3 regions of the Pseudarthrobacter sp. MDT1-40-2 genome follow, and region 3 is predicted to be linked to each of the others. Evidence: riboswitches for the same ligand, from Rfam matches in the RefSeq annotation. Region 3 holds a riboswitch; each other region holds the start of a gene.
What was found. A riboswitch is a leader RNA that binds a small molecule or an ion and turns the genes downstream of it on or off. The one in region 3 is predicted to bind cyclic di-AMP.
Positions count from the first base shown of each region.

Region 1: another riboswitch for cyclic di-AMP. It lies ahead of AC50X5_RS14225 (C40 family peptidase); the one in region 3 lies ahead of AC50X5_RS06160 (aggregation-promoting factor C-terminal-like domain-containing protein).
Region 2: another riboswitch for cyclic di-AMP. It lies ahead of AC50X5_RS00715 (LysM peptidoglycan-binding domain-containing protein); the one in region 3 lies ahead of AC50X5_RS06160 (aggregation-promoting factor C-terminal-like domain-containing protein).

Region 1 is NZ_JBWZCL010000005.1:46,423-53,640, forward strand. Features, by position in the region: gene AC50X5_RS14200 (cold-shock protein) at 1-319, shown strand, start outside; gene AC50X5_RS14205 (DUF3027 domain-containing protein) at 312-917, shown strand; gene serC (phosphoserine transaminase) at 997-2,127, opposite strand; gene AC50X5_RS14215 (iron-dependent transcriptional repressor DtxR) at 2,403-3,098, shown strand; cyclic di-AMP (ydaO/yuaA leader) riboswitch at 3,279-3,486, shown strand; gene AC50X5_RS14220 (M23 family metallopeptidase) at 3,490-4,326, shown strand; cyclic di-AMP (ydaO/yuaA leader) riboswitch at 4,455-4,633, shown strand; gene AC50X5_RS14225 (C40 family peptidase) at 4,695-5,396, shown strand; gene AC50X5_RS14230 (NlpC/P60 family protein) at 5,495-6,259, shown strand; gene AC50X5_RS14235 (HNH endonuclease) at 6,466-6,966, shown strand; gene mobA (molybdenum cofactor guanylyltransferase) at 7,053-7,218, shown strand, end outside.
Region 2 is NZ_JBWZCL010000001.1:153,881-161,098, forward strand. Features, by position in the region: gene AC50X5_RS00690 (NUDIX domain-containing protein) at 1-105, opposite strand, end outside; gene AC50X5_RS00695 (glucose 1-dehydrogenase) at 271-1,164, shown strand; gene AC50X5_RS00700 (DNA alkylation repair protein) at 1,171-1,692, opposite strand; gene AC50X5_RS00705 (aggregation-promoting factor C-terminal-like domain-containing protein) at 1,706-3,010, opposite strand; gene AC50X5_RS00710 (GNAT family N-acetyltransferase) at 3,190-3,756, shown strand; cyclic di-AMP (ydaO/yuaA leader) riboswitch at 3,841-4,008, shown strand; gene AC50X5_RS00715 (LysM peptidoglycan-binding domain-containing protein) at 4,012-4,854, shown strand; gene AC50X5_RS00720 (ribonuclease Z) at 4,960-5,850, opposite strand; gene AC50X5_RS00725 (DUF3072 domain-containing protein) at 5,893-6,156, opposite strand; gene AC50X5_RS00730 (DUF2231 domain-containing protein) at 6,198-6,710, opposite strand; gene AC50X5_RS00735 (putative quinol monooxygenase) at 6,832-7,149, opposite strand.
Region 3 is NZ_JBWZCL010000002.1:5,843-13,060, reverse strand. Features, by position in the region: gene AC50X5_RS06170 (phosphatase PAP2 family protein) at 1-428, shown strand, start outside; gene upp (uracil phosphoribosyltransferase) at 462-1,097, shown strand; gene AC50X5_RS06160 (aggregation-promoting factor C-terminal-like domain-containing protein) at 1,222-2,061, opposite strand; cyclic di-AMP (ydaO/yuaA leader) riboswitch at 2,066-2,244, opposite strand; gene AC50X5_RS06155 (winged helix-turn-helix domain-containing protein) at 2,901-3,752, shown strand; gene AC50X5_RS06150 (SixA phosphatase family protein) at 3,849-4,376, shown strand; gene AC50X5_RS06145 (DUF4193 domain-containing protein) at 4,522-4,824, shown strand; gene AC50X5_RS06140 (hypothetical protein) at 5,078-5,641, opposite strand; gene AC50X5_RS06135 (TetR/AcrR family transcriptional regulator) at 5,638-6,321, opposite strand; gene AC50X5_RS06130 (YhgE/Pip family protein) at 6,318-7,218, opposite strand, start outside.

The sequences.
Region 1 (7,218 bases), on a different contig from region 3:
TGGCCAGGAGGTTTTCCTGCCCAAGTCCGCACTCCCCGAAGGGACGCTGGACCTTAAGCCCGGCACCAGGGTGGAGTTCGGCGTAGCCGACGGCCGTAAGGGCGCCCAGGCATTGGGCCTGCGCATCCTGGACAAGACGCCTTCCATTGCGAAGGCCAAGCGCACCAATCCGCGCGACCTGGCACCGCTTGTCCAGGACCTGGTAACGGTCCTGGACAACCTCTCCGGAACGCTTTCTGCCGGAAAGTACCCGGAAGGCAACAAGGGAAAAGCCATCGCGACGGCGCTCCGTAAGGTTGCCGACGAGCTGGATGCCTAGGCTCGCCGTGGACGCCGAAGCTGAAGGATCCGCACCCACCGGTGCTGCCTCCGCTGCACGGGTGAAGACTCCCGCTAAACGGTCCGCTGTCCCGGTCTGGCGTACAGGCAAGCCCGACGCAGTGCTGGCCGCCGCCGTGGATGTCGCCAGGGAAGCGGTCCAGTCGATCGCAGACCCATCCGACGTCGGCACTCACATCGGTGCCCGCACGGAGGGCGACCGCGTGGTTACGCACCTCTTTGAATGCCGGCTGTCCGGCTATCCGGGGTGGCAGTGGTTCGCGGTACTGACCCGCAACTCGCGCTCCAAAGTAATTACGGTCAACGAGGTTGGTCTGTTGCCTTCCGAGGATTCGGTCCTGTCCCCCGAATGGGTGCCATGGGCTGAACGGGTGCGCCCGGAGGATGCCCGGCCGGACGATGTTCCGGAGGAGGCTGAAGTGCGGGAAAGCGAAACTTCTGAGGGATTGCCGGATCCGGCTGCCGTGGTGGAACACGATGCCATCGAGTCGGTCAAGCACGTCGAGCTGGCAGCGGATTCCGACGAAGATGACACCGCTGACGCTGCCGGCCAGTCTGCTGTGGACGGCACCCACTAGGCAGGTGGCTTGAACAGACGGCGCCGCCCCGGCACAAAGCCCGGACGACGCCGTCGAACCCTGAAACTCCTGGTTCCAGTTACTTCTTCAGTCCCGCCACCACGTAGTCGATGCAGGAAAGCAGGGCTGTGACGTCGTCCGGCTCGATGGCTACAAAGGTGGCAATCCGCAGCTGGTTGCGGCCGAGCTTGCGGTACGGCTCGGTGTCCACAACGCCGTTGGAGCGCAGGACCTTGGCAACCTGGACGGCATCGATCGAGTCGTCGAAGTCGATGGTGGCGATGACGTTGGAGCGGTCCTCCGGGTTGGTGACGTACGGAGTGGCGAAGCTGGAGGCCTCCGCCCACGCGTAGATACGTCCGGCCGAATCGGCGGTGCGCTTCGCGGCGAAGTCCAGGCCACCGTTGTTGTTAAGCCACTTGACCTGGGCGTCCAGGGTCACCAGCGTGGACAGCGCCGGAGTGTTGTAGGTCTGGTTCAGGCGGGAGTTGTCGATGGCCGTCTGCAGGTTCAGGAAGTCCGGGATCCAGCGGTCGCTCTGCTCGATCCGGGCAGCGCGCTCGATAGCGGCGGGGGAGAAGAGGCCAAGCCACAGGCCGCCGTCGGATGCGAAGTTCTTCTGCGGGGCAAAGTAGTAGACGTCGGTTTCGGCGACGTCCACGTCCAGGCCGCCCGCGGCGGAGGTGGCGTCGATGGCCACCAGGGAACCGGGGTCTGCACCCTCGACCCGGCGTACAGGAGCGGCGACGCCGGTGGACGTCTCATTCTGCGGCCAGGCGTAAAGGTCCACGCCGGCCTCTGCCACCGCAACCGGACGCGTTCCGGGATCTGCTTTGATGATGCTGGATTCTGCCAGGAACGGTGCCTTATTGGTGGCAGCGGCAAATTTGGAGCCGAACTCGCCGAAGGAAAGGTGCTGTGCCTTGTTCTCCACCAGGCCAAACGTTGCAACGTCCCAGAAAGCAGTGGAACCGCCGACGCCCAGGACCACTTCATAGCCTTCCGGCGCCCGGAAGAAACTGGACAGGCCGTCCCGGACCGAACCAACGAGATTCTTCACGGGTGCCTGGCGGTGCGAAGTTCCGAGAATGGTGGTGGACGCAGCGGAGAGTGCTTCCAGCTGCTCCGCCCGTACCTTGGACGGGCCGGCGCCGAAACGTCCGTCCTGTGGCAGGAGGTTGGCGGGGATGGTGATGCTGGCGTCGCTCACTAGGGCTCCAAATTCGTAGGGACAGTTTGGCCGCAGCGGCCGTCGGACGGGACAGTCAGTGATGGCTGCTGTAGGGGCCGCTTTCATTCTGCCTGACGACGCTGTCCTCCGGGAACTGGAGCTGTCACAGTGGGGACTTTTGGGGGCCGGCCACCACCCGGGGATTATCCGGAGTAATTCAAAATAGGCTAAGCTGAGGACCTGATAAGCGACGCGCTATCAGTACGCGATACGGTGGACGAACGCATGGGACTGCGCTCAAGGAGCTGAGCTGGATGACGGATCTGATCGATACCACGGAGATGTATCTTCGGACCATTTTGGAGCTTGAAGAAGAGAACATCGTGGCACTTCGCGCCCGCATTGCGGAGCGGCTGCGCCACTCGGGGCCAACGGTTTCGCAGACCATCGGCCGCATGGAACGCGACGGCCTGGTGGTTGTTGCAGGCGACCGGCACCTGGAACTCACCGAGCCAGGCCGTAAGCGTGCCACAGAGGTCATGCGCAAGCATCGGCTGGCCGAGCGCCTCCTGTCGGACATCATCGGCCTGGATTGGGCCTATGTCCACGACGAGGCCTGCCGCTGGGAGCACGTGATGAGTGAGCGCGTTGAACAGCGGATTTATGAACTGCTGGACCACCCCACCGAGTCGCCTTACGGCAATCCCATCCCGGGCCTGGCAGCACTGGGCGGCGAAGTGGGTTCCGCCTTCACGGACGGCGTGATCAACCTTCTGGAAGCCATGGCTGCCTATAGTCCGGAGTCCACCGTGCGGGTTTGCCGGCTGGCGGAGCCCATCCAGGTTGAACCTGAGCTGCTGGTCCAGCTGGACGAGGGCGGGATCCGCCCCGGCACCGACGTCACGCTCGAACGCGTGGGCGAGTACATCTCGGTCCGGGTTGCCGGCATCGAAGGCGCCCTCGAATTGCCGCCGGAAGTTGCCGCCCACGTTTTTGTGAAGCTCTCCTGATTGTCCTCTAACCTCTGTCCTGCTTCATGGGCAACCGGCCTGACGGATCGCGGGCGCGAAATGGTAAGCCAACTTCCTTTATAACGGAATTGTTACTGTTCGGTCTCATCGCCTATAGTTAATCTTCGACGCCGATACCTAAGCGTTATCTGGTCCGAAAGCCTAGCTCTGCCAGCGGACCGGTTGTTCGAGTCACCTTCTGGCAGGGGCGGGGGAACCACAATCGGCCGTTTTCGAGCGGCCTTGGGGTGAAGTCCGCAGCGGCAGTCCTTTTGATAAACGAATCCCCTGGATATCTGTGCGTCAAGATGACCTGCTTTGCGGGCCGGGTCGCTAACTCTCTGATCCGAATCCGACAGCTAACTTCGCAGGCTTCCAGAGAGGAAAATACTTGAGCACGCAGAATTACAGGGGCCGCCGTCGCGCCGTCGGCTCTGCTTCGCAGCCACGGGTTGCTGAAGTCCCCCTCGCGGACCGTCCCCGGGACCCGCAACGGGAAGCGCGCCGCCACCGGAGCCCGTTCCGGCAGCTTACTGACTTCGCTGCCGCGAGTGGCATTGGCCAGAAGGCCGGAATCGGGCTTGCCGCCACGGGCCTGCTCCTGACGATCACCGTCCCGGTGACCAGTCCGGTACTCGCCAATTCCGCCCTTCCCATCGCTGCGTCCAGCGCTTCTGCCGCCGTTGTTGCTGCGCCACAGCCCGATATTTCCGCGGAATCCGCAGCGCAGGTCGATTTCAGCCGCACGGCCGTCACTACCCAGGGCGATCCTGACGGAAAGCTCAAGCAGCTCCTCAGCGCCCAGGCCGCGTCTGCCGTGACCCCGGCCGCCTCCGTGGGCAGCCTGGCCGGCCCGCTGGCGTCACTGACCACGGTTTCCCCTTATGGCTACCGTGTCAGCCCCATCACGGGCGGAACCGGCGATTTCCACCGTGGAACCGACTTCGCTGCCCAGTGCGGCACCCAAGTGCTCGCCGCAGCAACCGGCACTGTCACCTTCGCGGGATGGCACCCCTATGGCGGCGGCAACCGCGTTGTAGTGGATCACGGTAACGGCCTGGAGACCACCTATAACCACCTGTCGTCCTTCAAAGCCACGGTAGGCCAGAAGGTCAGCCGGGGCGACGTCGTGGCTTTCAGCGGCACCACAGGCGCTTCCACCGGCTGCCACCTCCACTTTGAGGTGCAGGTCAACGGTGAAGTCGTTGATCCCGCCGGCTGGCTGTAACCAAACGATGAACGGCTCTCGGTTCTGTGCAACACGCCGTGACCTGAATGTGACATTGAAGAAGAACTGCTGTACCGTCTAAACCGCGTCAACTTTTCCGAAGTTGACGTTCTTGAGTGGATTGCCTAACTCTGCCACCGCCCAAGGTCCGTTCGCATGACATCGTCTGGCAGAGACGGGGGAACCAAATATGGCCTTCTTTGGAAGGCCTTGGGGTTAAGTCGCAAAGCTTCCTTGGAAGCGGCGCGGCCGGGTGAACTCCCATCCGAATCCGACAGCTCACCTCGCAGGCATTGGGAGAGGCTACTTACGTGTCGTCACGCCATAATCTTGCGCGCCACCGCGCCCAGCCGGTGCGCACCAACCCCATGGGAACTGTTTCGAAGGCCGTCAGCGCCAATGCCGGGACCGTAGGTCGCCAGGCAGCGGTTATTGCAGCAGCTTCCGGCCTTATCCTCAGCATCGGCCTTCCGGCCAACGCAGCAGACAGCACGGTAGGCGTCTCCGCTTCCCTTGAGTCGGCTTCCCAGACCTCGCTGGCTGTCACGGCCGCCCCGACGGCCACCGTGTCGTTCGAACGCCCCGTGATCACCACCGTCGCCGCCCCTGTGATTGAGGTCATTGAGCCCCGGTCCAACGATGAAGACGATGAAGCTGCAGGGGCCACCGCAACCGCCACCGCCACTGCCGCTACCGCAGTCACCACCAAAGCTCCCGAAGCGCCGGCTGCCACCTCGGCTGCAGCTTCAGGCCTGGCAGCTATTGCCTACACCGGCATCGGCAGCCCCTACGTCTGGGGTGGCAACACTCCCGCCGGCTGGGACTGCTCCGGCTTTACGCAGTGGGTCTACGCCCAGGCTGGCATCTCCATCCCGCGCACCGGTGCCTGGAACGCCATGACCCCCACGGGCAACCCGCAGCCGGGTGACCTCGTCATGCAGAACGGTGGCGCACACGTTGGCATTTACGTCGGCAACGGCATGATGATCAGCGCGCTGAACCCGTCCCAGGGCACGCTGCTGCATTCGGTAGCCGCCACGGGTTCGTCCTCCTTCTACACCCTCCGCTAAATTCCCGTTCGGGGCTTGCCGGCGTACCAAAATAACGCCGCAACGCTCAAAACCTCATGCCGCCCAACCGGCTAGAGGATTCGAAAGAGAGATCCCCCATGTCAACAAGTGCGTCTGCACGGCACCGCGCTGAGGTCACCAAGACCAGCGCGTTGGCCACCATTGCCAAGGCCGTCGGCGACAACGCCGGCGGAGTGGGCCGCCAGGCCGCTGTCATTGCAGCAGCCTCCGGCCTTGTTCTGAGCAGCGGCGTTGCCGCCAACGCCGCTGACTCCGGTATTCAGCGTGAAGCGGCCACGGCCTCCTCGGTGGATGTCCGGTCATCGGTACCGGCAGTCATCACCGCGGCCTCCAGCATCGCCATCTCCTTTGAGCGGCCTGCCGTGACCACCACGCCGGCTCCGGTCGAAGAAGAGCCGGCACCTGCTGTTGAGGTCAAGGCAGCCCCGGAAAAAGAAGTCGCAGCAGCGCCGGTGGCCCCGCAGGCTGTGGCCGCTTCCAAGGCTGCCCCGGCTCCGGCCGCCGCTTCCACCGGGCTCAACTCCACCATCCTGGCTGCCGCCTACGCGCAGATCGGCGTCAACCAGGACTGCACCATGCTGGTCACCAATTCGCTGGCAGCAGTGGGCATCCACTTCCACGACTGGCCTGCCGGTTACCTGTCCCTGGGCCGCACCGTTAGCGCAGCCGAGGCCCAGCCGGGTGACGTCGTGTATTACGCCGACGGTGGCGCGGGCGTTGCACACGTTGCGATCTACGCTGGAAACGGCCAGGCCGTCCACGGCGGCTACAACGGCAACCAGACGGTCCTCTTCAGCGTCAACGTTGGTTCCGGGCCGGTTTTCATCCGCGTCAACGGCTAACAGCTTCCCGTGAGATGCGGCAGGGACTTCCACTTCGGTGGGGGTCCCTGCTGCATTTAACTGCAGGACACGGTATTTACCGGACGCCCGATTAGCCCTAAACGGCCTGCGGTGTTTACTCTGGACTTGTCGATCCATAGCCCGGACATGCCGAGGGCAGCCGGCCCTCGTGCCCCTGACGGGTGCGGCCGTGAAGAGGTATGTGCATGCGCACTCTCGTTCTGAATGCTGGATATGAACCGCTGGCGGTTATCACCTTCCGCCGGGCGCTGGTGCTTGTGCTCACAGGAAAAGCCAGTGTGGTTGCCGAGGGGGAGGACCCCGTCGTCGGACCGCAGGAGATTCTGGGCAGACCCTCCGTGATCCTGCTCAACCGCTACATCCGTCCCCGCTACAACAGGGCGACGGCGGTCAGCCGGCGTGGCGTGCTTCGCCGCGACGGTCACCGCTGCGCCTACTGCGGTAAGGCGGCGCACACCATTGACCACGTGCACCCTAAGTCACGTGGTGGGGCTGACTCCTGGGAGAACCTGGTTGCCGCGTGCCTGCGCTGCAATAATGCCAAGGGCGATCACACTCCGGCGGAAATGGGCTGGAAGTTGCGCTTTGTCCCGGAACCTCCGCAGGGCACCATATGGCAGATCAAGGAGCTGGAAAAGCCGGCACCGGCATGGGATCCCTTCCTGCTGCCGGAAAACGCCGCCTGAGCAGCAGCCCTTCGGTCTCACCTTCGTCCCACGCGGGTTTTACCGCCCCCAGCGCGAAGCCGGGCACCGGGAGGTACGCTGGGGCGGTGGATTACGACGCCCTGATTCTGGCAGGAGGACGCTCTGCCCGGCTGGGCGGGGTGCCTAAGTCCAGGTTGCTCTATGGTGGCGTCGCGCTGCTGGATCGTACGGTTGCCGCGGCCCGGGGAGCGCACAGGATTGTGGTAGTCGGACCCGAGGATCCGTTGGACC
Region 2 (7,218 bases), on a different contig from region 3:
CCGGGGCTTGTTTCTGATACTCGGCGGAGCCTCGGAGGACAGCGCCTCGGCCTTCCGCGCACTGTCGATACGCGCGTCTGAGGTGGCTGCTGCATCGTAGTTCATCCTCCAAGTCTGACAGGCCGCATCCGTAGGTGGGTCCGGCTTGGCATAAACGCCTGGCCACCCCTAGGCTAGGAACGTAAGCATGCTTAGCATTGTTTGCAGATGCCATTGTCTGCAGTTGCATCGCCTGCAGGTGCAGAGTCAAGCCACTCAAGAGGAGCGACCATGACGGACCAGTACACCTTCCGGAACCCCGTGACCGCCTACCCGGAGATTTCCCCGCCCAAGCAGCACCAGCCGGAGCCCGGCCTTGATGCAGAACTGACACCCAAAGCTGATCTGGGTGAGGAAACGTACCGCGGTACCGGCAGGCTTGACGGTCGGAAAGCGATAATCACCGGAGCTGACTCGGGAATCGGCGCGGCCACCGCCATCGCATTCGCAAGGGAGGGTGCCGACGTCGTACTGTCCTACCTTCCGGAGGAAGAAGAGGACGCGGCTCGGATTGCCGGCATCATCGAGGCCGCCGGCCGGAAAGCAGTCAAGGTACCCGGTGACCTGAAGGACCAGGCCACCTGCCGCGAACTGGTGGACACCGCAATTGCGGTCCTTGGCGGCGTGGACATCCTGGTTAACAATGCGGGAAAGCAGGTCGCTCAGGAAGAGATCGGCGGCATCACTGACGAGCAGTTCGACCACACCATGAAGACCAACGTCTACGCAATGTTCTGGCTGACCAAGGAGGCCGTCAAGCACATGCCGGCCGGCTCCACCATCATCAACACCACGTCGATCCAGGCCTACAACCCGTCACCTACGTTGATTGACTACGCCACCACCAAGGCCAGCATCAACAACTTCACCAAGGGTCTCGCGCAGCAGCTGGCACCGAAGGGCATCCGTGTCAACGCGGTGGCGCCCGGACCCATCTGGACGCCGCTGCAGGTCAGCAGCGGCCAGCCCAAGGAAAAGCTGCCTGAGTTTGGCCAGTCCACGCCGCTGGGCCGCGCCGGACAGCCGGCAGAGCTGGCGCCGGCCTACGTGTTCCTGGCGTCGGCCGAGTCAAGCTATGTGGTGGGCGAAACACTGAATGTCAACGGTGGCAACCCCACACCATAAAGCGACTTAGGGTGGGTCCGACGGTTTCGCCAGCAGGGCGGCCTGCCGCAACCGCGGGTCTGCATCCTGCCGCCAGCGGGCAATAACGACGTCGGCCTTCTGCCGGTTCCGCCCGCTCAGCGCGGCGAGCAGCGGCAGAATGACGTCGTTGACCAGCGGCCCGGCAAGCTCCTGGGTTTCGGCAGAACGCAGGAAGCCTTCGATCCTCGTCAAGTCCGAATGCCGAAGGAGACCCACCCGCGACTGCAGCAGGACCACGGCGGCGAGACGCCTTTCAAAGACTGGCTTGCTTTCCGGCCGGGGACGCCCCCAAAGGGCGGATGCCAGCATGGTGACGCCGTCGTGGTCCAACTCCCTGAACTTGTTCAGCGCGTCGCGGACAGTGCCACGGACAGCGCCGATGGAAGAGCCATATGAGGCCAGGACGCCACCGAGCCGGGATTCGACGTCATCCGCCCTGTACCAGGCACCTTCGTTCTGCAGGGTGCGGTCAAGGAATCCGGTGGCCTGCTCCACCTGCTCTTTCACGGCCGGAACCACTTCAGTACCAGTTCACCGCCACCGAATGCTCCCAGGCCGCACAGGGCGAACCGTACCTGTCCTGTATGTAGGACAGGCCCCATTCCACCTGGGTCCGGTAGTTGGTGAGCCAGTCGCTGCCGGCGCTGGCATACTTGCTGGCCGGGAGGGACTGGGCAATGCCGTAGGCGCCTGAATATGGGTTGGTGGCAGTGGTGAGCCAGTTGGATTCCTTGGTCCACAAATTCACCAGGCACTGGAATTGGTCCTGGCCCCAGCCGAATGCACCCAGCCGGGAGGAGGCGTAGGCCTTCGCACCGGCGGGATCGTTGACGGCGCCTCCGGGCACTACCGGGACTACCGGCGGCGAAGGGGTGACAGTGACGGGCGGCGGAGCAGGTACGACGGCGGCAGGCGGGGCGGGCGGTGCAGGGGCGGCAGGTGCCGGGTTGGCGGATCCCTGAACCGGACGGCCAACAGCCGCATCGCGGGCAGCGGCCGCTGCCTGTTGGCGGGCTTGTTCCTCCGCAGCGGCGCGCTTAGCGGCCTGGGCGGCCTGGTAGGCCGCGAGCGCCACCTGACCGTCGCGGAATTCAGACTCGACAGTGGCCGTCGTTCCTTTCAGGGAGGCCAGTTGGGCGGTGAGTTCGGCGCTGTGCTTCTGCTGCTCCTCCAGATGGGTGGCCACGGCGGCCTGGGCGGTACGCGCGGCATCCAGCTTCGATGTGGATTCGGTTGCAAGGCGCTCGCGCTCAGCCTGGGCTACGCGTTCCTGGCCGGCCCGGGCCCGGGCTGCTTTTTCTGCAGCGGCGGCCTTTGCTACCAGTGCCGCTGTTTTATCACCCACCATCTGAACGATGTTCAGGCCGTGGACGCTGTCGGACTGGACGGCGTCCAGGGCCACGAAGATGCCCATGTTGGTGCCGCCGGTTTTATAGGACTCGGCTGCGAGGCCACCGATTTCTTTCTTGTAGCGGGCAAGTTCGGCGCTGGCCCGAGCGGCCTGGGCGGTAACCAGCTCGAGCTTCGCTGTGGCCGCAGCAAGGGCATCCTGGGTTATGGCGTACTCTGCGGCCGAAGCCACCGCCGCGTCTCCCAGCTCTTCGGAGTGGGACCGGAGCCCGTCCAGCAGTCCGGTAATGGTGGCGATTTCGGAGGCAGTGGCCGACTCATTCTGCTTGGCCTTTTCGACGTCCTGCCAGCTGGGGTAGCCGCCCGGCGGAGCCTCGTCTGCGGTGGCTGAGGGAAGCACGATGGTACCCGCAAGGGCAAGCGCCAGGAATCCCGCGAGCAGGGGACGTATGACTCTGAAGGCAGAAGGAGGCATAGTTCCCCAGCCTACCTGCACGACTGAAGCGGACCTTTGTGGATTCACCTGGTCGCCGCACCGCATCCAGCTAAGACGCTGGACCCCAGGAAAAGCATTCGGCACACCAAATGGACAATGGTCCGGGCCCACTGACAGGCTGTCATCAGTATCACGCGGCAGCTTCACAAAGGTCAAAGATGCAAAACCACACTATCGAATTCACTATCCGGCCAGCCCTGGGCGTCTCGGAATATCCTGCCTTGGTCGAGATCTGGCGCAGCGCCGTTCGCGCTACGCATGACTTCCTCGAAGAAGCCGACTTCAAGCGCATCGAAGGCAGCCTCGCTTCGGCTTACTTCCCGGCCGTGACTCTGGTCGTGGCCGAACATGGGGGAAGGCCTGTCGGCTTCGCAGGCATTGCAGAAGGAAACCTCGAAATGTTGTTCGTCTCGAATGATGTCCGTGGGAATGGGATTGGCAGCGCACTGCTGGCTGAAGCAATTGCGAGCAACGGGGTTGCCAGAGTCGACGTGAACGAGCAGAACCCGGACGCTCACCGCTTCTACATCAGCCGAGGATTCGTGCAGGTGCGCCGTAGCGTGCTTGACGGTGACGGCCGCCCCTACCCGATCCTGCATCTGGAACTTCCCGATTTAGTTAGCCGGCGCGGGTCGCGAGCAAGAAAACGAGACGTATATGGACACGTGACATCGGAGGGACTCGACACGCCGAAAAGCCCATTCCGTTATCCCAATGTGACATAGGGGCGGAGAAGAAGGTAATGTCGATGGGTGTCCCGCCCAACTCGGGACATTCCCGCCAGTATGCCGAGCCCTGCCACTGGATCCGGGACCCCATCGCTTGATCATGGCAGGGACGGGGGAACCAAGTTTCCGCGGCTTCATTTCTGAGGCCTTGGGGTTAAGTCGGTTCTGCTCTGTTCAGCAGAGAACACCGGCCGGGTATCTCCTACCCGAACCCGACAGCTCACCCCGCAGGCATGGGAGAGGCAATCAACCGTGTCAAAAAACGCTATCACCGCCCGTCACCGGGCAACCCCTGCCGGCTCAGTCGCCCTTGCAGGCCTGAGCCACTCGGCCAAGTCCCACGCCCTTACCGTTGGTCGCCCGGCCCTGGCCGTTGCCGCGGCTTCCGGACTGATCTTCGGCATTGGCGCCCCTGCCCAGGCAAGCGTCAACGCAGTGGATGAGTCCGGTTCCGTCACCGTTCAAGCGGCTGCAGCAGCACCCGTCGCGCCGGCAGCAGCTGTTGCGGCCGACATCCATACCGTGGTTTCAGGTGACACCCTGGGCAAAATTGCCGCAGCGTACGGCGTTAGCCTGAACGACGTTCTGGCTGTCAACGGCCTGGGTCTGACCACGATCATCTACCCCGGTGACCAGATCCAGATTCCTGGTGCAGGTTCCGTAGCAGCAGCACCGGCTGTGGCAGCACCTGCAGCAGCCACCACAGTCGCACCGGCACCCGCCCCGGCTCCGGCCGCCTCGGCGGTCAACATCACTGCAATGTCCTCCACTGCAGCGTCAACCGGTACCGGTACCGGAGCAGCCCTGCTGGCAAACGCGTACAGCCAGCTTGGTACTTACCAGGACTGCACCGCGATGGTTGAAAAGGCCCTCCGGTCCGTCGGCATCAGCGTCGGCGACATCGCTCCCAGCCACTTCTTCGCCTTCGGCAGCGTTGTTTCCACCCCGGCCCCCGGTGACCTGGTCATCACGGCCGGCCACGTCGGCATCTACGCCGGTGACGGCCAGGTCGTCAGCGGTGGCGTGGACGGTAACAAGACCGAGGTCCACTCCATTAGCTGGCTCAGCGGAGCTTCCTTCGTCCGCGTTGCGTAACTCTTAGCGCAGCTGGTACCGGCCCTCATCCTCACCGTCACGTTGACGGCGAGGGTGGGGGCCGCTCCTCTTTAAGCCGGCACCCACCTCCATGGGCTGCTGGGACTACCGCTGCCGGCGCTTGGGAAGCCCGATCCTGTCCATGTCCATAGCCGCGATAACCGCGGAACTTGCCGCCCGCGAAGCCGCCTGACCGGCAAGGAGTGAGGTATCGTCCCCGTACCGCGAAGAGAAGTGCGTAAGGACCAGCGTGCCGACGCCGGCGCTGGCCGCCAACTTTCCTGCCTGACCGGCGGTGAGGTGGCGGTATTCTTCCGCGAGCGCAGCGTCCTCATCACTGAAGGTTGATTCGGCCACGAGTAGATCAACGCCGGATGCCAGTTCCTCAGCCCCCGCGCATTCGGCCGTATCCATCACAAATGCGAAGCTTTGCCCTGGCCGCGGAACACTGACGTCCTGCAGCCGCACCCCGGCCAGAGCCCCATCCCGTTGCAGGCGCCCGACGTCCGACCCGGATATCCCGGCCGCGGAAAGCCGCTCCGGCAGCAGGCTCCTGCCGTCAGGTTCCGTAAGCCGGTAGCCGTAGGTCTCGATACGGTGCTTCAGCGGCCGGACCTCGAGGCCATCGGCTATGGCCCCAGCGCCCCCGTGCGGGTGGAACTGCAGGTCAAGGCCCGGGGTCGCGACCGATACCAGGGCACGGACCACGTCTTGGCCCGACGCCGGATAATGCAGATGCACGGGGTGCGTAACGCCGTCGAGCGCCATGCGCGAGAGCACGCCCGGCAATCCGTAGCAGTGATCGCCGTGCACATGGGTGAGGCAGATGCGCGTCACCTGGGTGACTGAGATGCCTGCGTGGATCATCTGCCGCTGCGTCCCCTCACCCGGATCGAACAGCAAGCCGTCCCCATCCCACCGGAGCAGGTAACCGTTGTGGTTCCGGGTCCGGGTGGGAACCTGCGAGGCAGTGCCGAGGACAATGAGTTCGCGCATGTTTTTGATGGAGCCGCCAGGCTCGGCTGGCCAGCTGCCGGCTCAGCCTCCGATTTGCTTTTCGACGCCGCCGCCGGAAAGTCGGCCGCTGCGCTGCTGCAGCCGGTCAATGTGCTCGGAAGCCTCGGCTTTACTGATGTCAGCTGGGATCTCCTCGCCAGCTTCGCGCGCCAGTGTGTCCAGGTAGCTGCGCTGGGCAGCCGTCATGGGCTCGTCGCCCGTCACCCATTCCTTGGGGTCGCGGTTCAGGCCTGCGTCCGGTTCGGGAACAGGGCTGCCAAGTGTCTCGTTGTCTGAACTGCTCATAAAATCCACCTTAGAACAGGCCCGAAGGGCATTGTTGTTGACTAGAGCTTCTCGCCCCCGCCGGCACCCCTGACGGAGATTCCGGTAGTCAGCTTCGCGGGAGCATCAAGGTTTGCATCGTTATCGACACCTACGCCCAGCCGGCCCACCAGCTCGCCGCCGAGCCAGCCCGTGGCAAAGGAAATCAAAAGAGCGATGATTTCCAGGATCAGAACAAAGGTGGAAGGGACATTGGCTTCCGTTCCCGCCCGCATAATCCAGCTCACCGCGAAAAGTGCGAGCAGGACCAGATTTCCTCCGCCATGCAGCTGGCCGATCCTTTTGGCCCTGGTTCCTGCCGGAATGGCCAGGTAATCGATTGTGCCGAACACCGACGCCAGGAGACCGGCCAGGACCCCGGCGGCGATCATCAGGTAGGCGGCCGAGGTGAATTGCTCGGTGCTGAACAGCAGGCCGATGATGTCGAACACCACTGCGGTTGCAAGTAATCCGAGGGGAAACACCACCATCTGCTGATGAATAGGGTGTCCTGCAGCTTTAGCCCTGCTCTCCACAGTCCGCGCCTTCCTACGTCTGTCCCGCACAGAACCGGGACACCTGCAATATGTTCTTCCCTCAACAGTAAGCATACTTACTTGTATTGGCCAGCGCGCAGTATGATCTGGCCAGTTCCTGTCAGTCGACCGCCAGCTCCGCCAGCTTGGACCACCCGTCCACCTTGACATTGATGATGTCCGGAGTCGCCGCCAGGTACTGCGGCAGGGTGCGGGCAGCTTCCCGGAAGTGTGCCGACTGTACGTGGGTGCCGCCGGCCTCGTCATCCCGGAACGCCTCAATCAGCACGTAGGTGTTCGGCTCATCCAGCGACCGGGACCATTCGAAGAACAGGCAGCCCTCTTCGGCGTTGGTCGCCTCGGTGAAAGCCCTGGAGATTTCCGGCCAGGCATCTGCGTGTTCGGGCTGGACGGGGAATTTTGCGGTGATGAAGATCAATGTCATTCCTTAGCTGGACTGGCACGGGCGACAACGGCATCCGCGCTTCTTTCGTGGGCGCCGCAACGG
Region 3 (7,218 bases):
GGACCCGTCCGGACCATATCGACGCCGTCCCGCCGTTTGAAACCTCCCCCTCGTTTCCCAGCGGGCATACCCTCAACACCACGGTGGTCATCGGGGTGCTGGTCTACGTGATGTGTCTCCAGTTCGATATCCTCTGGGCCAGGATCACCGCCATCACTGCAGGCTCGCTGTTCATCATCGCCATGGGTCTCAGCAGGGTGTACCTGGGCCATCACTGGCTGACCGACGTCGTGGCCGCCTGGCTGCTGGGGCTGGCGTGGCTGGGGATAGTGATTTTGGCACATCGGCTCTTTTATGCCATCGCCCGCCGCGAGCACGTGGGTCCGGTCCCGTCGTTCGACAGGCCTGTAGTACGGGACGTGGTGCAGGAAGAGATGACCTCCAACGCGGAAGACTCCGGCCGGCCCGGCGGACCCACCCGGCAATGAAACTCCGAGTGACCGGATGATAGTTTTGACCTCATGCGCACACTCGTCGTGGACCACCCGCTGGTCGCCCACAAACTCACCGTTCTCCGCGATAAAAACACCCCGTCGCCGGTCTTCCGGCAGCTGACCGAGGAACTGGTGACGCTCCTGGCCTACGAGGCCACACGCGATGTCCGCACCCAGGACGTCACTATTCAGACGCCCGTTGCCACCACCATCGGCACCGCGTTCACAAAGCCCACGCCGCTGGTAGTTCCCATCCTGCGCGCCGGCCTGGGCATGCTCGAAGGCATGACCAAGCTGGTTCCCACTGCGGAGGTCGGTTTCCTGGGCATGGCCCGCGACGAGGAAACCCTGGACATCATCACCTATGCCGAGCGCCTCCCGGAGGACCTCACGGACCGGCAGATCTTCGTGCTGGACCCCATGCTGGCCACCGGTGGGACCCTGCGCGAAGCCATCAAGTTCCTCTTCCGCCGTGGCGCCTCGGACGTCACGTGCATCTGCCTGCTGGCAGCGCCGGAGGGCCTGGCCAAGCTGGAAGAAGAGCTGGCCGACGCCAACGTGACCATTGTGCTTGCGTCCATTGACGAGAAACTCAACGAGAAGGCTTACATTGTTCCCGGTCTGGGCGACGCCGGCGACAGGCTCTACGGCGTAGCGGGCTAAATTCGCCTTGGACAGATGTAAGGGCCGGCCCCAAACGGAGCCGGCCCCTCCCTGCGTCAGACCCCGGGCCAGCCTGTCCACAGGGACCACTGGAAACCGGAACTAGCGTGGCGTAGGAATTTTTTTAGTACCAGTTGTTGGAAAGGTGGAAGTCCAAGGCGCCGCACGGGGACTGGTAGCGCTCCTGGATGTAGTTCAGGCCCCAGTTGATCTGGGTGCGGTAGTTGGTGAGGTAATCAGCACCGGCGCTCGCCATTTTCTCCGCCGGCAGTGACTGGACGATTCCGTACGCGCCGCTGGTGGGGTTGGTGGCAGTAGTGGTCCAGTCCGATTCCTTGGTCCAGAGCGTGGTCAGGCACGGCATCTGGCCGGCGCCCCAGCCGTAGGAACCCAGTTGGCTCAGCGCGTAGGCCTGGGCACCAGCGGGGTCGTTAACGGCAACAGGTTGGGGGGCAACAGCGGGAGCGGGCGCAGCAGCGGGAGCGGGCGCCACGGGTGCTGGCTCCACGGGCGCCGGAGCGGGAGCAGGTTCTGCCGGTGCAGCAGCGGGAGCCGGTTCAACAGGCGTCTCCTGGGAAGGAGCAGGTGCCGGTGCCGGATCCGCTTTCATGGCAGACTGCTCGGCTGCTGCTGACGCAAGCGCCTCGGCGGGAGTGGAGTTTGCCGCCGACTCCGGCAAGACAGCCTGGACGACGGACGCCGGCACCATCGGATTACTGCCCGCTTGACCGGCAGCGGCGGCGCCGATGAGCAGGGCGCAGGACGCCGTTACCACGGCAGCGCGCCGGGCTACACCCAGAACGGCGGTGCGGCGGCTGGGTACCGGGTGCGCCGAGTCAACAACTCGGCTGCGGACAGTGCGGGTGGAACTTGTTGGAATGGCGGTTGATTCAGCGGTGCGGCGTCGGCCATGGGCTTGCTCCGTACCGTTTTTCACGCGCGCGTGATCCTGGTATTCAGTCATGATGATTTAGCCTCTCAACGCCTGCGGAGTTAGCTGTCGGATTCGGATGAGGTCATCCGGCCACGCGGAACAATCACGCGATGGCTTCACCCCTAGGGCGACTCGTGCCCGGGACTGTGGGTTCCCCGCCTCTGCCTGATCATGAGGAATCCGGGTGGCGGCAGAGCTCGGCATTCACCCGGTCATGCAGCCGGAACGGTGGCCACACCCCATCCACGGTACAGGGGATTGCCACCTGAGTCACAATTTGGTAACGGAGATCACGGCAGGCAGCACCCGACTCTCCGCTTGGTTCCGCTCTTTGGACGAGGGGCCGCCCGGCCCTCACGACGCTGCTTCCTGAATCGCTGGACTTTTGGGGAACTTTTACGTGCAAGTTAATCCAGTCAATTGAGAACTGAATAAAAAACGAATTAAAGCGTGCATATCGTCGTAAAATTCGCTGGAATAGGAGTTTCAGTCCTCGTTAGCCCAAAAGTGCGGGCAGTCAAGACCCCTCAGCGAATCGTGATGTGCACCACAAAGAACGGAATCGTCTCACTATGCGGACTAAAGCGTCCATTGTTACTTGCAAGTTCTTATTGTTACGTTGCACACTTCATTTGTGAACAAGAACTCAACAGCACCTGCAACTGCAGATTACTGGCCCAGCACACCTGCTGCTGCCGACATGCGCTGTTGTCGAATGCACGCCTAACTGTCAAACCCCAGAGAGTTTTTAGGCATTCGTCCCCAACAAGCCCAGTGCCGGGCAACCTCCCCAGAATGTGTTCCAACAGCTCTGGGGAACTCAGCATTCGTGCCGCGATAACGGCCATTCACATTGAGGTAAGCATTCCATGTCAGTTGCATCCGGATACGTCCACATCTCAGTCCGCAACGCCAACAAGCCGGCCCAGCCGGCCGGCCTCCGGCAGGGCTACGCCCCCGGATCGGGCAGCGGTTTTCCCTCCGCCTCCAGCTACGCGCCGCAGGGTTACAACCCCAACTCCTATGGTCAGCTCCGGGCCGTGCCTGCCGCGGAAGCGACGCCCATGACCGCCCCCACCCCCGTCATTGCCGGTCCCGGCAGCGGTGTCCGCCCGGTCGCCAACGACACTGTTGCCCGTGGATTCGTCCTCTACATGGGCATTGACGAGGAGACTGCAGCGGCCGCAGGTACCTCAATTGCCAAGTTGGCGCAGGAAATCCGGGCCTACGCCCAGTCGCTCGTTACAGGTGCCGAGAGCTATGCCGCCGTGGCAATCGCTCCCGCCAACGCACCCGGCTCAGCGCTCGACGTCGTACGTTCCACCTTCGGCGACCCCACAGTGAATGCCAGGCAGCGCACCGACAATACCCGGTTGCAGCAGGCGCAGGAGCCGCGTCCCTCCGGTGTCCTGATTGATCTGGCCCGCCGCGAAGTGCACCTCGATGGCGAATCGCTGAACCTGACGTTCAAGGAATTCGAACTGCTCAATTACCTCGTCGAGAACGGCACCCGGACGGTCGGCCGCGATGAACTCCTTGAGGGCCTGTGGCGCAACGCGGATGAGGTCCCCAACGAGCGCACCATCGACGTCCACATCCGCCGCCTGCGCTCCAAGCTGGGCCGCCTCGCCAATACGGTCCGCACCGTCCGTGGCCAGGGCTACCGGTTCTACGAGCACCCCGAGGTCGTCGTTTGGGCAGCACCGGAGTACTCCATCTAGCTTTTGCTGCACCGAAAGCGCCTGTCCCACCGTGGGATGGGCGCTTTCGCTTTACGCTCCCGGTTACCGTGCGGACAGCGAGGATAGGGTGGGGGCATGAGTGAGCATCACATTCGGCGGCTGATTATCATGCGCCATTCCAAGGCAGACTGGCCTGGCGGTGTGGATGACCACGACCGTCCCTTAGAGGAACGCGGCCACCTGGAGGCACCGCTGGCGGGCCGTTGGCTGGTGGATCAGGGCGTAGTTCCCGACTTCATTCTTTGCTCCAGCGCGCTGCGCACCCGGCAAACCTGTACCTGGGTGTGCTCGGAACTGGGCGACAAAGCGCCAACGCCCAAGCTGGAAAGCGGTCTCTATGCCGCGCAGGCGTCGCGCATGCTGACGGTGATCAACCATGTACCGGATACCGTGACCACGCTGATGGTCATTGCGCACCTGCCTGGCGTGCAGGATCTTGCCGTGCATCTGGCCTCGCGCGATTCGGACCAGGATGCCTATATGGATGCGGCCACAAAATATCCCACCAGCGCGCTGACGGTGATGGAAACTGAGAAGCCCTGGGCCGAACTGGATGGCCAGGACGCCCGGTTGGTCAGCTTCGCGGTGCCGAGGGCCAGGTAGTCCTTTCCCGCGGCTGGATCGCCCTGGATGCCTGAGCGCACAAAGAGTGTTCAGTGGCATCTACTTTTCCCCTTGACCACCTGTAAGATAAGCATGCTTACTATAGACCTTGGGGGAGGCATCCAAGGGAGGAGAGTGACTGGCAATGGCCACGGATTACGACGAACCGCGCAAGTCTGAATCGGATCCGGCTCCGGAATCGCTGGAGGAGCTGCGCACAGCCCAAAGTGCAGTCCGCTCAGCCGGTGTCGATGTGGACGAACCCGATACCGCCGAAGGCATCGAGCTTCCCGGGGCGGACCTGTCCACCCTGGAATTGACGGTGGAAGTAGTGCCACCGAAGAAGGACGAATTTGTCTGCTCATCCTGCTTCCTGGTCCATCATCAGTCCCAGCTTGCGCGCGAGAAGGACGGAATGGCGTTCTGCCTCGAATGCGAAGGGGACTGAGCCGAAGGCTTAGCCCGATCCCCTCAGTTCGGGAGGTAGCCGGGACAGACCACCTTATCGACCGGACGGCCAGTTTCTCGGGCTCTCGTCTGCCGGGCAGCAGGCCGGCCGTGTCCGGCTCACGTCCCCGGCCCGGCAGGGACTCTGCGGGCGGGCTGCCGGTCGCCCATGGTGCCGCGCCCAAAGTCAGTCCCGTCCCGCCCAACCAGGTAGCGCTATCTGTCGTTATGAGCGCCCATAACGACAGTTGACGCTACCTAGTTGGGGAGGAGGCGGGCTTTCTGGTGGCCGGCTTCTTTGCTGCCGTGCTCCTGGGGGCCGGCTTTTTCGGGGTGGGCTTTTTGGGCGCCGACCTGTTCGGGGCGGGTCTGCGGGCTGCCGGTTTCCGTGCCGGCTTCCGCCGTGGGCTTCGCGGCGGCACCGTTGCCCGCGAAGGCCAGACCGCGGACACAAAAAGGAAGGCAAGGGTCAGGAGCCCGGTGACCACGGCCAGGAAGAAATAGATGTCCGAATCCCGGCTGGCCACGGCCGTGCCCAAGGCAGCGGCGTCTTTGTTGAAGGCGAGCCCCCACATACGCAGGAAGGCTATCGAAAAAGCGATGGCCATCCCGCTCCCAGCAGCTCCCAACACCATGGCCAGGTGCCGGCCCCGCGTGAGAACGGCCCAGACCGACGCGATGTAAGCCACAGCCACCGCAGCCGATAAGGCGAACAACACGGGCTCGTCCAGGGTAAAGACGGTCATTACCATCAACCCCACGGCGGCCAGCGCCGCCGCGATGGCAATTTTTCCACTGCTGCCCATGGCCTTCATCATTCCTGAGTGGACGGCTGCTTCTGCACGTAGCCGCGCATAATCGTCATAATTGCGGCAACACTTTGGTCACGGCTGCGCTCCGGATTGTAGGTCTGCCGGTCCAGGCCCACCACAAAGCATGCGCCGAAAATCGCCGTTTCCAGGCTGCCGCGGGAAATCGTAGTGTCCACGGGATAGACGACGGCGACCCTCCCTATCGCCGTACCGATCACCTCCAGCAGCTCACCCCGGAGAACAGCAAAGGTGTCCTGCCATTCGCTGGGCGTCCGCCAGTTCTCACTGACCCAGAGCCGGGCGAAGGAGGGATACTCGTCCATAAAGTCCATGGCCTGGCCGATCATGGCCTCCATAGCCAGCAGCGGATCAGCAGGTTTGCGGGCCTCGGACTCAGCGCCGGCACCGCCGTCGTCGCCTTCGAGCAAGCGGGCTTTCAGGATGTCCACACCATGCCGCAGCAGCTGGGCTATCAGGTCCGATTTGCTGCCGAAGTTGTAGTACACCGTTCCCTTGGAAACTCCGGCCGCGGCAGCAATCTCGTCCACCGTAACTCCGGCTGCGCCCCGCCGGCCGATCAGTTCCATCGACGCCTCGAAGAGCCGCTGCTTCGTGGCGTTGGTCCGTTCGGGACGGAGTTTCCGGCCGGGAAGTTGCTCCCCGGGCAGGGCTGGTTCGTTGCTCATACGGCGATCTCCGGTTTCAGGGCCTTCAGCGTCCAGAATTTGTGCTTCCTGACGGCCAACGTGGACATTGTGGCGCCGAGCAGAGTGTAGCCCAGCAGGCCAAGGAGGGTGGGCACAATCATGGACAGGTCCGCGCCATAAATCAGGTGCCGCATACCGGTGACCACGTATCCCATGGGCAGGACGTCGTGCACCAGGTGAAGGGGCGTGGGCGTGGTCTGCCAGGGGAAGGTACCGCCGGAGGAGACCAGCTGCAGCACCAGCAGGATGAGGACCACCAGCTTTCCGGGAGAGCCCAGCAAGGCAACCACGCCCTGGATGATCGCGCTGAAGGCCATGGCCGCGGCGAGCATGAACAACCACATCAGCAAGGGGTGCGCCGGGTTGAGTCCCAGGGCCAGGTCCACCACGAGGGTGAGGAGGGTGGCCTGCACCACGGAGACTGCAAGGAACGGAAGCCAACCTCCGACGGCGATTTTCCAGGCGGGGGCGTTCGACGCCAGGGCCCGCTGGGTGATGGGACGCATGGCCTGTACCAGCATAAAGATGCCGATCCACAGCGCCAGAGTCAGGAAGAACGGGGCCAGCCCGGCGCCGTAGGAGTTCGCTTTGGCCTGGGAAACGTTGCTGACTGAAACCGGGTCAGCAATCACCTTGGACACACTGGCTTTTTGCGCGCCATCGGGGTTGGGCACCTGGCCGACGCCCTTGGCGATTTCATCCGCGAGCGTCCTCGACCCTTCAGCAGCGGTTCCGGCGCCCGCCTCGAGTTGGCCTGCACCGGCGTCGAGCTTCACGGTACCATCGCTGAGCCTGGCCGCGCCGTCCAGCGCCGATTGCTGCCCGGCGGCAAGGGTAGCGGCACCGGTATCTAACTGGTCTGCGCCGCCGGAGGCC